DNA from 4 places in the Streptomyces sp. Qhu_M48 genome. Region 2 is predicted to be linked to each of the others. Evidence: riboswitches for the same ligand, from Rfam matches in the RefSeq annotation. Region 2 holds a riboswitch; each other region holds the start of a gene.
What was found. A riboswitch is a leader RNA that binds a small molecule or an ion and turns the genes downstream of it on or off. The one in region 2 is predicted to bind cyclic di-AMP.
Positions count from the first base shown of each region.

Region 1: another riboswitch for cyclic di-AMP. It lies ahead of ACRRSS_RS20050 (LysM peptidoglycan-binding domain-containing protein); the one in region 2 lies ahead of ACRRSS_RS23655 (M23 family metallopeptidase).
Region 3: another riboswitch for cyclic di-AMP. It lies ahead of ACRRSS_RS03250 (transglycosylase family protein); the one in region 2 lies ahead of ACRRSS_RS23655 (M23 family metallopeptidase).
Region 4: another riboswitch for cyclic di-AMP. It lies ahead of ACRRSS_RS26705 (M23 family metallopeptidase); the one in region 2 lies ahead of ACRRSS_RS23655 (M23 family metallopeptidase).

Region 1 is NZ_CP195432.1:4,415,887-4,419,395, forward strand. It holds gene ACRRSS_RS20040 (phosphocholine-specific phospholipase C) at 1-1,109, shown strand, start outside; gene ACRRSS_RS20045 (DUF6197 family protein) at 1,202-1,843, opposite strand; cyclic di-AMP (ydaO/yuaA leader) riboswitch at 2,215-2,371, shown strand; gene ACRRSS_RS20050 (LysM peptidoglycan-binding domain-containing protein) at 2,377-3,240, shown strand; gene ACRRSS_RS20055 (phosphoribosyltransferase family protein) at 3,234-3,509, opposite strand, start outside.
Region 2 is NZ_CP195432.1:5,237,392-5,240,900, forward strand. It holds gene ACRRSS_RS23650 (SGNH/GDSL hydrolase family protein) at 1-739, opposite strand, end outside; gene ACRRSS_RS23655 (M23 family metallopeptidase) at 903-1,895, opposite strand; cyclic di-AMP (ydaO/yuaA leader) riboswitch at 1,900-2,059, opposite strand; gene ACRRSS_RS23660 (tyrosine-protein phosphatase) at 2,449-3,270, shown strand; gene ACRRSS_RS23665 (DUF6126 family protein) at 3,283-3,438, opposite strand; gene ACRRSS_RS23670 (helix-turn-helix domain-containing protein) at 3,488-3,509, opposite strand, start outside.
Region 3 is NZ_CP195432.1:639,536-643,044, reverse strand. It holds gene eno (phosphopyruvate hydratase) at 1-118, opposite strand, end outside; gene ACRRSS_RS03250 (transglycosylase family protein) at 429-1,154, opposite strand; cyclic di-AMP (ydaO/yuaA leader) riboswitch at 1,158-1,332, opposite strand; gene ACRRSS_RS03245 (transglycosylase family protein) at 1,591-2,679, opposite strand; gene ACRRSS_RS03240 (cytochrome P450 family protein) at 2,814-3,509, opposite strand, start outside.
Region 4 is NZ_CP195432.1:5,952,416-5,955,924, forward strand. It holds gene ACRRSS_RS26700 (GntR family transcriptional regulator) at 1-182, opposite strand, end outside; gene ACRRSS_RS26705 (M23 family metallopeptidase) at 385-1,155, opposite strand; cyclic di-AMP (ydaO/yuaA leader) riboswitch at 1,168-1,328, opposite strand; gene ACRRSS_RS26710 (M16 family metallopeptidase) at 1,529-2,896, opposite strand; gene ACRRSS_RS26715 (M16 family metallopeptidase) at 2,923-3,509, opposite strand, start outside.

The DNA.
Region 1 (3,509 bases), 820 kb from region 2:
ACTTCGTCGATCTCGTCTACCGCGCCCTGGCGGCCGACGCCGAGGTGTTCGACTCGACGGTGCTCTTCCTCAACTACGACGAGAACGACGGCTTCTTCGACCACGTGCCGCCGCCGGTCGCTCCCCCGGGCACCCCGGGCGAGTACCTCGACGGCGTGCCGATCGGCCTCGGCTTCCGCGTCCCGATGCTTGTCATGTCCCCGTGGACCCGGGGCGGCTGGGTGAGCTCCGAGGTCTTCGACCACACCTCCGTGCTTCGCTTCATGGAGACCTGGACGTCCGCGCTCGGCACGCCCGCCGCCTGCCCCAACATCAGCGCCTGGCGACGGAAGGTGACGGGTGACCTGACCGGCGTCTTCGACTTCGCCCACCCGGTGTACGGCGTGCCGGCCGGCCTTCCCTCCACGGCGAAGGTGATCGGCCAGGCCACCTGCAAGCCGCTGCCGAACCCGGCCCCGCAGAACAACACCCTGCCCGCGCAGGAGTCGGGCACCCGCCCGGCGCGCGCCCTCCCCTACCAGGTGAACGGCAACCTCGACCGCTTCGAGTTCGGGTCCGCGGGCAAGATCCTGGCCTGGTTCTCGATGGCGAACCAGGGAGCGGAGGCCAAGCGGGCGGCCCATTTCTCGATCCACCCGCACCAGCACCGCGACACGGCCGCCTGGCAGTACACGGTCGACCCGGGCGCCACGGCGACCGACTACTTCAACATCGGCACCGGGTCGGGATCGGGCAAGTACGACATCTCGATGATGGGCCCCAACCGCTTCCTGCGCCGCTTCCTCGGGGACGCCTCCAAGGCGGGCAAGGCGGTCGAGGTGGCGGCCCGGTTCGCGCCCGAGGCGGGTACGGGCCGGACGGCGCTCTGGTTCCGGATGAGCAACACCTCAGCGGGACCGGTGACCTTCACGATCCGCTCGAACGCCTACCGTACGGACGGCCCGTGGACGTACACGGTCCCGGCGAACTCCACGCGGGAGGACTTCTTCAACGCGGTGGCCCTCCACAACGGCTGGTACGACTTCACGATCGTCGTCGACATCGACGGCACCTGGTCGCGCCGGTACACCGGCCACATCGAGACCGGCGCCGCGAGCGTCACCGGCTGACGCCGGCGGCCGGGCGGCCCGGCGGCCCGGCGGCCCGCGTCGATGAGCCGGGGGCGGCTTCCGGGCCACCGCCCGGCTCATCGGCACGGCCGTCAGCGGCCCGCGCGCGCCGCGCGGTGGATCGTGGCGTCGAGCAGGGCCACCGCGTCGGCCGCCGTACGGCCCGGAGCCCGGTTCCAGGGTCCGATCAGCTCGCTCCAGCCCCGCGACCGGAGCTCGGCCATGATCCAGGCGGCGGCCTCGTGCATGGTCGGGGCGCTGCCGTGGCCGAGCCGGTGCGCGGCGAGCAGCGCTCCGCAGACGCACCGGGCCCCCCGTGCGTCACGCAGCTTGTACGGGGCGTTCTGCCAGCCCCACTCCGTCAGGACGAGGCGCGCGTAGCCGAGGTGGACCGAAGGGCGCAGATCCGGACGGCCGACACGGCGCCAGGCGTGCAGCCGGTCGGGCAGGACGGCCGCGATCCGGCCAGGGAGGCGGTGCTCGGCCGGCGGGGACGGCGGCAGCGCGACGAGCGCGTCCGCGACGAGGCGGTCCACCGGCACGGTGAGCAGATCCCGCCAGCTCTCGTCGGGCGAGGACGCGGGCGACAGTACGGGCGTGGGCGGGGACGTGGGCGGGGAGGGCGGGGCGGTGGTCAAGTCCGTGACGACACGCTGCCAGGTGGCGCTCTCATAGAGCTCGGCGGCCTCGCGGTCGAGTCCGTCGGGGGTGAGCAGGGCGGCGGAGGGGGACATCCGGGCAGCTCCTCGGTCGGGGTCACCTCATCTTTCACGACGAATGTCGGTTTTGCGACTTCTGAGGGCAAGTGTCCACCTCTTCGAAGCGGCCTTTACCGCCCACTCCTTAATTTATGGAATCAAAAGCCCTATTCGGACATACGGTCGCTGGTGACGCGACTCACTTTCCCGGGACGAGGCTCGCGGCAGGAGTCCGCGCATGCCGGGCCGGACAAGGAAGTTCGAGGGACCTTCGGCGCGTTCGATCTTGAATTCGTCGAATTCGGTGATCCAATTCCCGGGCCCGGGGCTCCGGTCCTCTTGTTCTCTGTCGCATTACTGGCCTACGGTCACCTCCATTCGAGCGGATCGCCTAATCCTGCCACCGCTCGAAATACCTCCCTTTTCACCCGACGGCAGGAGCGGGGGACCCACGAATACGCCGGCCCGGAATCCCGGGACGGCTCGGGGTGCAGCCGCGTGCGCGCGGCCGGACATCTCCCGTCCGAACCCGACAGCTCACCCCGCAGGCGCCGGAGAGGAATCCCGTCATGCCTGCTCACGGTAAGCACCGCCGCCCCCGACGCCGCGCCGTCTCCCATGGACTCGCGCTGGTCGGCACAGGTGGAGTCGCCCTCGCCCTCCCGCTGATCGCCCCCGCGGCGGCCGGTGCCGCGCCCGTCTCCGGCGCCCCGGAATTCACCACCCGGGCCGTCGCCGCCCCCGCCGCTCCTGCCGCGGCCCCGGCCGCCGCCAAGGCTCCCGCCGCCCCGGCCGCCGCCCGTACCTACACCGTCGTGAGCGGCGACTCGCTTTCCCTGATCGCCCAGAAGAAGGGAATTCAGGGCGGCTGGAAGGGCCTTTACCGGGCCAACATGAGCGTGGTGGGTGACAATCCGTCACTCATTCACCCGGGCCTTGAACTGACGCTTCGTAAGGATTCCGCGAAGGCGGCTCCCGCCCAGGCGAAGAAGGCCTCCACGACCGAGCGGGCCGACCGCTCCGAGCGTCGGGCCGCCGCGCCCGCCGCCACCGGCACGGGGGCCTCCGCCGCCGGTGCCGTCCAGGCCGCCCCGGTCGCCGTCACCCAGTACGCGAACAACCTCGACGGCTGGATCCGCGAGTCGCTGGCCGTCATGGCCCAGCACGGGATCCCCGGTTCCTACGAGGGGATCCACCGCAACATCATGCGTGAGTCCTCGGGCAACCCGCAGGCCATCAACCTGTGGGACTCCAACGCGATGGCCGGCACCCCCTCGAAGGGCCTTCTCCAGGTCATCGACCCGACCTTCCGCGCCTATCACGTGCCCGGCACGTCGATGGACCCGTTCGACCCGGTCGCCAACATCACCGCCGCCTGCAACTACGCGGCCGACAAGTACGGCTCGATGGACCAGGTCAACGGGGCCTACTGACCCCGGAAGTGCCCGCTGAACCAGGAGGTGGCGAGCTCCGCCACCTCCTCCAGGGCGCCCGGCTCCTCGAAGAGGTGCGTGGCGCCGTCGACGACGGCCAGCCGGCTCTCGCAGCGCAGCAGGGACCGGGCCCGCCGGTTGAGGTCCAGGACCGGCGTGTCCCGGCCTCCCACCACCAGGAGCGTGGGAGCCCGGACCCGGGCCAGACGGTCGGCCGCGAGGTCCGGCCGGCCTCCGCGTGAGACGACGGCGGTCACCTGGGACTCGGG
Region 2 (3,509 bases):
CCCGCAGCCGGCGCCCGATCCAGGGCACGAGGTACTCCTTGGCCCAGTTGATGTCGTCGCGGCGCACCTCCAGCGTGCCGCGCGGCGGAACCGGAGGCCACGCCTGGTCCGGGTCGGCGGGCACCGGCAGGCCGAGGACCTGGGCGGCGCGCAGGGCCACCCGGGTGTGCCCCTCGGCCGAGAGGTGCAGCCGGTCGTTGTCCCAGGCCCGCCGGTCCTGGACGGACCTCAGGGACCACAGGTCGAGGACCGGGCAGTCGTAGCGGTCGGCGATGGCCCGGACGTGGGCGGTGTAGGTGGCGATCTTGCCGCGCAGGTGCCGGAGCACGGGCACGTCACGGGTGTCGAAGCCGGTGGTCACCATGACGGTGCCGACGGCTGAGGTCAGTTCGGCGACGGCGCGCTCGAAGCGCTCGGCGACGTCGTCGGGGTCCGAGCCGGGGCGGATGATGTCGTTCCCGCCGGCGCAGAAGGTCACCAGGTCGGGGGCGAGTTCCTTCGCCCGGGGGACCTGTTCCGCCACGATCTGGTCGAGGAGGCGCCCGCGTACGGCCAGGTTGGCGTAGCGGAAGGCGTCGTGCACCGGCAACTGGTCGGCGAGCAGCACCGCGAGGCGGTCCGCCCAGCCGACGTACGTCCCGCCGGGTCCGGGGTCTCCGACGCCCTCGGTGAAGCTGTCACCGATCGCCGCGTACGACCCGAATGCGTTCTTGTCTCTTGATCTCGAATCGTCTGCCACGGGAGCACATCCTTCCCTTTCGGATGTGACCTACGCGACCGTAAGGAGGGGTTGACGCTGGGTGACATATGCCACCGATAAAGAATTTGCCAAGCCGGAATAGACCTGGGCACGCCGAGCGGCCCGGCACGGGGTGCCGGGCCAGTCGGGTGACAGGTGTGCGTCAGATGGAGACGCCGTGCTGGCGCAGGTAGGCCAGCGGGTCGACGTCGGAGCCGTAGCTCGGCGAGGTACGGATCTCGAAGTGCAGGTGCGGACCGGTGGAGTTGCCGGTGGAACCGGAGAGGCCGATCTGCTGGCCGCCGGTGACGGCCTGGCCGGACGAGACGGAGAGCGAGGAGAGGTGGGCGTACTGGGAGTAGTTGCCGTCGGCGTGCTGGATGACGACCTCGTTGCCGTACGAACCGCTCCAGCCGGCCGAGACGACCGTGCCGGCGCCGACGGCGCGGACGGTGGTACCGGAGGAGGCGATGAAGTCGGCACCCGTGTGGTAGCCGGAGGACCACATGGAGCCGGAGGCGCGGTACGGGGTGGAGACGCCGCCGCCGACCGGGGCGACCCAGCCGGACGCGGAGGCCGAGGCGCCGGAGGTGGAGGAGCCCGAGGACGTCGAGGTGGAGCCCGAGGACTCCGTGCTCGCGGCCGGGGCGGCGGAGCGCTCGGCGCCACGCGAGGCGCGGGGGGCCTCGTCGTTGTTCTTGGCGGAGGTCTTCGCGGAGCTCTTGGGGGCGGCCTTGGGCGCGGCGCTCTTCGGTGCGGCGGCCGGGGCGGCGCTCTTCGCGCCGAGCGTGAGCTTCATGCCGGGCAGGATGAGCGAGGGGTTCTCGCCGACGACCTGGCGGTTGTCCGCGTACAGCTTCTGCCAGCCGCCGGTGAGGTGGTGCTCCTCGGCGATCTTCGACAGGTAGTCGCCGCTCACGACGGAGTACGTCTTCGGCTTGGCCTTGGCGGTGGGCGCGGCCTGGGCGGCGGCGGGCGCCTTCACCTGGACGGCGGCCGTGACGGCCTGTCCGGGAGCGGCGGCCGGCGTGGCGGCGTGGGCCCCGGTGGCACCGAGGAGCGGGAGGGCGACGACGGCGCCTCCCGTACCGGCGGCGACGATTCCGCGGGTCAGGGGGTTGGACTTGGTACGGCGGTGCTTACCCTTCGCGGGCATGGCGAATTCCTCTCCGGCGCCTGCGAGGTGAGCTGTCGGGTTCGGACTGGAGATGCCCGGCCACGTGTCCACGCGGCTTCACCCCGAGCCGTCCTGCTTCGCGGGACCGGCGTACTTCCTGGGTCCCCCGCTCCTGCCACGCATGGGATGAGTGGAATTCCGGACGGTGGCAGGATTCGGCGGTCCGACCGGATTGACGGTGACGCTAGACGAGCGGGGTCGGCGCGAACAAGCCACTGATTTCCGCCGGCTTTCCCCGCCCGCCCCTCCGCCCGGAATTCCGGTCACCCTCCGTCGATGACGGTCCTTCGATTTCCTTTTTCCGTACGGCAATTGCTTCGGGCCTTCGGCCACGATCCGTCACTTCTATGACCCTGCTCACGCGCCGCGGCTCATCTCGCCTGTAACCAGGGCGCGTTATACGCAAGGCCTCAATTCGGACAGATCACCCATTCCCATCCAGGGGGGTGCGCCGAGACCGTCCCGGCTGGATGATTGCCCCTGGAACCGACCTCGTGTCGGGGCACCCGAACGTCGATCACCAGGAGCATCCGTGACGCAGCAGCTGCCGCAGGTCCCGCCCGTCGAGGCGAACGAACCCGAGCTGGCGGAGGTCCGCAACTTCCGGGACGTGGGCGGCCTCCCGACGACGGACGGGCGCGCCGTGCGCCCCGGCCGCCTCTACCGCAGCGGCCACCTCGCCCACGCCACCGAGGCGGACGTCGCCTTCCTCGACTCGCTGGGACTCCACACCGTCTTCGACTACCGGAACCTGGCGGACCGGAAGGTCGAGGGACCTGACGTGGACCTGCCCGGCGTGCGGAACGTGAACATACCGCTCAACGACCCGGCCGACGGCAAGGAGTTCTGGAAGCTGGTCCGCGACGGCGACATCGAGCAGCTGCGGGAGATCCTCGGCGAGGGCAAGGCCGCGGCCCGAATGTCCGACTCGTACCGGAAGATGGTGGTCGAGCGGACCGCGGAGCACAGCCGGATCCTGCACGCCCTGGCGGAGGACAGCCTCCCCGCGCTGATGCACTGCGCGGCCGGAAAGGACCGCGCCGGGCTCTCCATCGCGATCACCCTGCTCGCCGTCGGGGTCGAGCGGGAGGCGATCGAGGCGGACTACGTGAAGTCGAACGACCCGCACCGCCGCTACAAGGTGCGCCGCAGCTCCACCGACGCGGACGCGATGTCACCCGAGGTGATGGAGCTGCTGAGCCCGCTGTTCGACGCGCGGGTGGAGTACCTGCGGGGCGCCTTCGAGATGATCGAGGCGACCTGGGGTTCGGTGGACGCCTACCTCGCGGAGGGCCTGAAGCTGGCCCCGGAGACCCGCGAGCGCCTGCGGGAGCGCCTGCTCACGGAGGCGTGAGCCCGCGGCGCACTACTGGTTCTGCCCGCCCAGCATGAAGAGCAGGTAGAGGAAGCCGGCGAAGAGGTGCCCGGCGACCAGGTACGCGAAGAGGCGGAGGACCAGCCCTTTGGGGAACTTGCCTTCCTCGCGCTCCTCGCCGGTGACAGGTCGTGACTTCTCGGACATCTCGGTCCTTTTCTTTCGAAGGGGATGCACGTATGAGAGGGGTACGGGGTCAGCGCCGGTGCGGGGGGCCG
Region 3 (3,509 bases), 4.6 Mb from region 2:
GAACAGCAGCACGGCCGGTGCTGCCGTCGTCGAGGCCGACCTCGACCTCGACCGTGGGGTTGCCTCGGGAGTCCAGGATTTCCCGGGCTACGACGACGTCGATGGACGGCACGAGCATCTCCTTTTTGGGATGTGACGCTGGATGTGACGCAGGACCGGTGCAGGGTCGCTCGGCCTTGCGACAAGAGCCTAACCGGCTCGGGGGCTCCGGCCAGCCGGGCGCCCGCCCCCTGGGACGAAAAAGGACCCAAGGGCATGCATCTGGGGACGAAGGACCCCGAATCTACTGGGCGGTAACCGTCAGGTCCTCCCGAAACGGGGGAACCCCGGCCCGGCGCGCACGGGGAAGGGCGCGCCGGGTCGGGGTGGTCACCGCGGGAGGGTCGTGGGGTCCTCGTGAGCCGCCGGACTCACGCGGACCGCCGGGCTCACTTCAGGTGGAGCTGCTGGCCCGGGTAGATGAGGTCGGCGTTCTCGACGACGTCCTTGTTCAGCTCGAAGAGCTTGGCCCAGCCGCCCTTCACGCCCTGCGTCTGAGCGATCTTGCTGAGGGTGTCGCCGGTGGTGACCTTGTACTCGCCGTCACCCTTCTTGACCGTCTTGCCGGTCGGCGTGGTGACGGTCTTCTTGGCGGCGGCCTTCGGCGCGGCCTGCTGCTGCGTCGCCTTCTTCGGGGCCTGGCGCTGCTCGCTGCGGGTGGTCGGCTGCTCGGCCTTCCGCTCCTGCTGCGGCTGCTGGGTGTTCTGCTGCGGCGCGCTCTCGGCGGCGCCGCCGTCGTACGAGGCGCCGGAGAGGCCCACGCCGCAGCTCGGCCACGCGCCCTTGCCCTGGCCCGCGAGGACCTTCTCGGCGATGGCGATCTGCTGGGACTTCGACGCCTGGTTGGCGGTCGAGGCGTAGGCGGTGCCGCCGTACGCGGCCCAGGTGGAGGCCGAGAACTGCAGGCCGCCGTAGTAGCCGTTGCCCGTGTTGATGGACCAGTTGCCGCCGGACTCGCACTGGGCGACGCGGTCCCACTCGGAGGCCGTGGCGGCCGAGGCGGTGCCCGCGGTCATCAGCGGGGCGGCGACGGCGACACCGGTGACGCCGACGAGCGTGACGACCTGGGTGGCCTTGGAGGGACGGCGGTGTTTGCCCTTACCGGAAAACAGCATGGAGATTCTCCTCACCGACGCCTGTGAGGTGAGCTGTCGGGTTCGGGCCGGAAGAGTTGCCCGGCCGCGTGTCCTAGCACGCGGCTTCACCCCAAGCCGATCGTCGGCCGTCTGTCTCAACGGCCGGGACCGGCACTTACCTTGGGTCCCCCACTCCTGCCTTCGGCGCTTACGCGACGACTGTTCCCATCGGCCGACGGCAGGATTCGGCGTTTCGGTCGACGGGGCCCGCGGTGGCGAGCGGTGATGACCGTAGACACAGACCCACCGGAAGTTCAAAGAGGCGCATTGCGGAAATATCGCCCCTCCTTGCCTTCCGGTGGGGAGTGTTTGCGCAGGTGAGAGGTGACGGGAGCAAACTTCGCGGACGCGACACGCCAGTTGGGGCGAAGAGACCCATGTCTCACTTACCCAGAACCGGACATTTGACCCCTAATCATACCGCCGGCGCGGGCGAACCGTTCGTCAGATCGAGGCTCTGACCAGGCAGGATGAGGTCCGGATCGATGCCCACGGTCCGCCGGTTGGCGTCATAGAGGGCGGTCCAGCCTCCGGGGAGTTCGTTCTCCTGTGCAATGTCGGACAGGCTGTCGCCCGGCCGCACGGTGTACGCGTCCGAAGTGCCCTGACTGTCCGTTGCGTCCCTGTTGGTCGCTTCGTCGGTCACGGGGGCCACCTCGGACTCTTCGGCCGGCTTGTCCTTGCTCGAGGCATGTCTACCGGATTCGGCGGCACTGCCCTTCTTGTCGGTTTCATCCGGAGCCGCGTCGCCCCGGTGCTTGCCGGTGCCGGGCGAGGCCGACGTCTCGTCACCTTCCGGCGTACCGGGCGTAACGGACGTATCGGGCGTGCTCGGGGTGGTCGGCGCGGAGGGGCCTGCCGAGTCCGCCGGAGCGGTGGGGCTCACCGGCGCGGTCGGCGTGACGGGCACGGTCGGCGGGACGGACGTGGCGGGCGCCGTGGGCGACACGGGCGCGGTCGGCGAGACCGGCCCGGTGGCCTTCCGCGGGGACTCGGCGGCCTTGCCGGCCCCCGTGGAGCCCTTGGTGGCCGTGGAGGCCTCGGGGAGTCCCGTGTTCCAGCTCGACTCCGGGACGGCGGCCGGGGTCGTCGGGACGGACGTGGGTCCAGGGTTCACCCCGGTGGCCTTTCCGTCGTTCGTCAGGCCGGCGATCGGCGCGCAGGTGGCCCACTCGGTGCTGCCCTTGGCGAGGGCCTTCTCGGCCACGGCGATCTGCTGGCCGCGGCTGGCCAGGTCGGGGCTGGGCGCGTAGGCGAGGCCGCCGTTGCGCTCCCAGCTGTCCTGGGTGAACTGGAGGCCGCCGTACATGCCGTTGCCGAAGTTGGCACTCCACTGACCGCCGGACTCGCACTCGGCGACCCGGTCCCAGGTGGCCGCGTCCGCGGCGGACGCGGATCCGGTGGCGAGCAGAGGCAGCGCCATGGCGGATCCGGTCACGCCCGCGGCGACGACGATGGCGGGGGCCTGACGGGGGCGACGGTGTCGTCCGTTCCCGGAACGCATAGATGCGCCTTTCGCGTGACGGATGTGACTCGTGACGGCTGAGACTGCGGCGAAACGTAGCCGCATTCGAACACTCATCACAAGTCGATGGACCCGCGATCACGCGAAGATCACAGTTCTGACGCCACGTCAGTTCAGTGGACCCGTACGGAAGGGGAGAACTCCACCGGAAGCGTGCGCAATCCCCGCATGATGAGCCCGCCACGCCAGCGCAGTTCGGCCGGATCGGCGGCAAGTCGCAGGTCCGGCAGGCGAGTCAGCAGGGTGGCGAGCGCGGTCTGCCCCTCCAGGCGGGCGAGCGGTGCGCCCAGGCAGTAGTGGATGCCGTGCCCGTACCCGAGGTGCTGGTTGTCGCGCCGCGCGAGCTCGAGGGTGTCCGGCCCGTCGAACCGCTCCGGGTCCCGGTCGGCGGCGGCGAGCACCACGAGCACCGGGTCCCCCGCCGGGATCTCCTGCCCGCCGATGGTCAACGGCTGCGTGGCGTACCGCCAGGTGGCCATCTCCACGGGCCCGTCGTACCGCAGCAGCTCCTCGATCCCGGTCTCCAGGAGCCCGGTCTCCCCCGCCGCGATCGAGCCCTGCAGCAGCTCGCGCTGTCCGGGGTGGCGCAGCAGCTGGTACATGCCGTTGCCGATGAGGTTGACGGTCGTCTCGAAGCCCGCGAAGAGCAGGATGAAGGCCATGGCGGCGGCCTCGTTCTCGGTGAGGTGCTCGCCGTGGTCGGAGGCCTTGATGAGCCCCGAGATGAGGTCGTCCCCGGGTTCCTCGCGCTTGCGGTGGATCAGCTCGGCGAGGTAGCCGCGCATCTTCTTGACCGACCGGGCGACCCC
Region 4 (3,509 bases), 720 kb from region 2:
TGGCGGCGGGTGACGACGAAGCCCTCGGACTCCAGGGTGCGCAGGGCCTCCCGGACCGGGACGCGGGACACCCCGTACCGGCGGGCCAGCTGTTCCTCGGTCAGCCGGCTGCCCCGCTCGAAGACGCCGGAGACGATGTCGTCCCGGATCGCCGTGCATACCGAGTGCGCGGGAATGCGCATGTCCGACCTCCGCCTTGGGTCTGCGCGAGTCAATTCGAGCGGCGCCTGTTCTGCGCCCGATCTGCGACTCTATTGCAGCTCGCCGGAATTTCCGATGCCCCAGCGGAATATGGCCGCCTTTTGACCGACGAAAAGCCCCGGCTCAGTACGAGCCGGGGCTTTTGCGACGCGCGGTGGTCCCGCCGCGCCGGGTGGTCTCGGGTCAGACGTCGACGCCGCGCGCCCGGAGGTAGGCGACCGGGTTGATGTCGGAGCCGTACTCGGCGGTCGACCGCGCCTCGAAGTGGAGGTGCGGGCCGGTCGAGTTGCCGGTGGAGCCGGAGACGCCGATCCGCTGGCCGGGCTCGACGGTCTGGCCGACGTGGACCCCGACGGAGGCGAGGTGACCGTACTGGGTGAACGTGCCGTCGTTCATCCGGATGACGATGTTGTTGCCGTACGCGCCGCCCCAGCCGGCCTCGACGACGGTGCCGGAACCGACGGAGACGACGCTGCTGCCGTAGGCGGCGTGGAAGTCGATGCCGGAGTGGCTGCCGGAGGACCAGAGGGAGCCGCCGGTCTGGTAGCCGGTGGAGACGTACGTGCCGGCGACGGGGAGCTGGAAGGAGGCGAGGCGGCGGCGCTCGGCCTCACGGGCGGCACGCTCCTTCTCCGCCCGGATCTCCTTGGCGCGGGCCTCGGCCTTGCGCTCCGCCTCGGCCTGGGCCTTCGCCTTGGCGGCGGCCTCGAAGGCCTCCCGCTCCTGGGCGGCGGCCTGGGCGTTGAGCCGGTCGACGAGGGAGTCCTCGGTGATCACCTTGGTGAGCCCGGTGTCCTCGGCGGAGCGGGGCTCCGTGTCGGCGGCGAGCGCCGGGGAGGCGAGGGTTCCGATGACGCCGGTGGTGGCCAGCGTCGCGGCGCCGGCGAAGCCCACGCTGCGGCGCGCCATCCGGCTCGGACCACGATGCTTCCCGGTGGCACGGGTGAACGCCATGTAGGGGCTGATCCTTTCCTTCCCTCTCGCCTACCGGGTTAGCTGACGGGTTCGGAGCAGGAAGGTCTCCTACGAGCTCCTCCGTACGAGACGAAGGCGCCCGATTCACCCCAGGGACGTGGGTCCCCGGCTCCCCAGGCTCGCGCCTGACGGGGACTCGGCGATGTCTGTCCGATGCCGCGGGTGCGGCACGTGCAACTGACGAACAGACGGCCCGACGCTATGCGGATCGTCTTTCAATCACCAACCAGACCGGCTTTTTGTAAGACATGCCACAGGGCAAACGATCACCGTCACCCCCAATACGGACAAAAGGGAGGACCCCGACGAACTAGGCCGCCGGGGTCCTCCGTTGTCGTGTCAGAGGCCGGAATCAGCCCGTCACGACGGTCACTTCACCGATGCCGAGCGCCCGCACCGGCTCCGCGATCTGCGCCGCGTCACCCACGAGCACGGTGACGAGCCGGTCCACCGGGAACGCGCTGACCACGGCCGCGGTCGCCTCGACCGTGCCGGTCTCGGCCAGGCGCGCGTACAACTGGGCCTGGTAGTCGTCCGGGAGGTGCTGCTCGACCTGGTCGGCGAGCGTCCCGGCGACGGAGGCCGCCGTCTCGTACTTGAGCGGCGCGACGCCCACCAGGTTCTGCACGGCCGTCTCGCGCTCGGCGTCCGTGAGGCCCTCCGCGGCGAGCGTCCGCAGCACCTTCCACAGGTCGTCGAGGGCCGGACCGGTGTTGGGGGTGTCCACGGAACCGCTGATGGCGAGCATCGAGGCGCCGTTCCCCCCGGCGTCGGAGCGGAGCACCTGCCCGAACGCCCGCACGCCGTACGTGTAGCCCTTCTCCTCGCGCAGGACCCGGTCGAGCCGCGAGGTGAGGGTGCCGCCGAGGCAGTACGTCCCCAGGACCTGGGCCGGCCAGACCGAGGCGTGCCGGTCCGAGCCGATCCGGCCGATCAGCAACTGGGTCTGGACGGCGCCGGGACGGTCCACGATGACGACCCGTCCGGTGTCGTCGGCGGTGATCGGCGGCATGGGGAGCGGCTCGCCCGGCTCGCCCGTCCAGGCGCCCAGTGTCTCCGCGAGGACCTTGTCCAGGTCGACGCCGGTCAGGTCGCCCACGACCACGGCGGTGGCCGTGGCGGGCCGGACGTACGCCTCGAAGAAGGCACGGACCGAGGCCGCGTCGATCGCCGCGACGGTCTCCTCGGTGCCCTGGCGCGGCCGGGACATCCGGGACTCCGCCGGGAAAAGCTCCTTGGAGAGCTGCTTGGCGGCGCGGCGGCCCGGGTTGGCCGTCTCGTGCGGGATCTCGTCCAGACGGTTGCGGACCAGGCGCTCGATCTCGGTGTCGAGGAACGCCGGCGCGATCAGGGCCTCGGAGAGCAGCCCGAGCGCCTTGGGCAGCCGGGAGACCGGAACCTCCAGGGAGACCCGTACGCCCGGGTGGTCGGCGTGCGCGTCGAGCGTGGCGCCGCAGCGCTCCAACTCGGCCGCGAACTCCTCGGCGCTGCGCTGGTCCGTGCCCTCGGAGAGCGCGCGGGCCATGATGGTGGCGACCCCGTCGAGACCGGCGGGCTCGGCGTCCAGCGGGGCCGGCAGGAAGATCTCCACGGCCACGACCTGCTGGCCGGGCCGGTGGCTGGTCAGCAGCGTCAGGCCGTTGTCCAGGGCTCCGCGGTCGGGGGCCGGGAAGGCCCACGGCCGGGCGGCGCCCGGCTCCGGCTGCGGGTGGAAGTCCATGCTCGTCAAAGACGCGGCAGCGTCGGTCACTGGTCCGCTCCCTCTTCGTCGTCGTCGCCGTTGTCGCCCCGCTCGGTCGCCAGGGGCTCGTAGACCAGGACCGCGCGGTTGTCGGGGCGCAGCGCGGCCGCGGCGGCGGCCCGCACCTCCTCGGCGGTGACGGCCAGGACCCGGTCGACGGCGGTGAGGGCGAGCTGCGGGTCGCCGAACAGCACGGCGTACCGGCACAGTTCGTCCGCCCGGCCGGCGACGGTGCCGAGCCGGTCGAGCCACTCGCGCTCCAACTGGGCCTGCGCGCGCTCCATCTCCTCGTCCGTGGGGCCCTCGGCGGCGAACCGGGCGAGCTCCTCGTCCACGGCCGCCTCGATCTGAGGGACCTCGACGCCTCCGGACGTCTTGACGTCCAGCCAGCCGAGCGAGGGCGCGCCGGCGAGCCGCAGCAGGCCGAAGCCGGCGGCGACGGCCGTGCGGTCGCGGCGGACCAGCCGGTTGTGGAGCCGGGAGGACTCGCCGCCGCCGAGGACCGTCAGGGCCAGGTCGGCGGCGTCGCACGCACGCGTGCCGTCGTGCGGCAGCCGGTAGGCGGCCATCAGCGCGCGGGCCGGGACCTCCT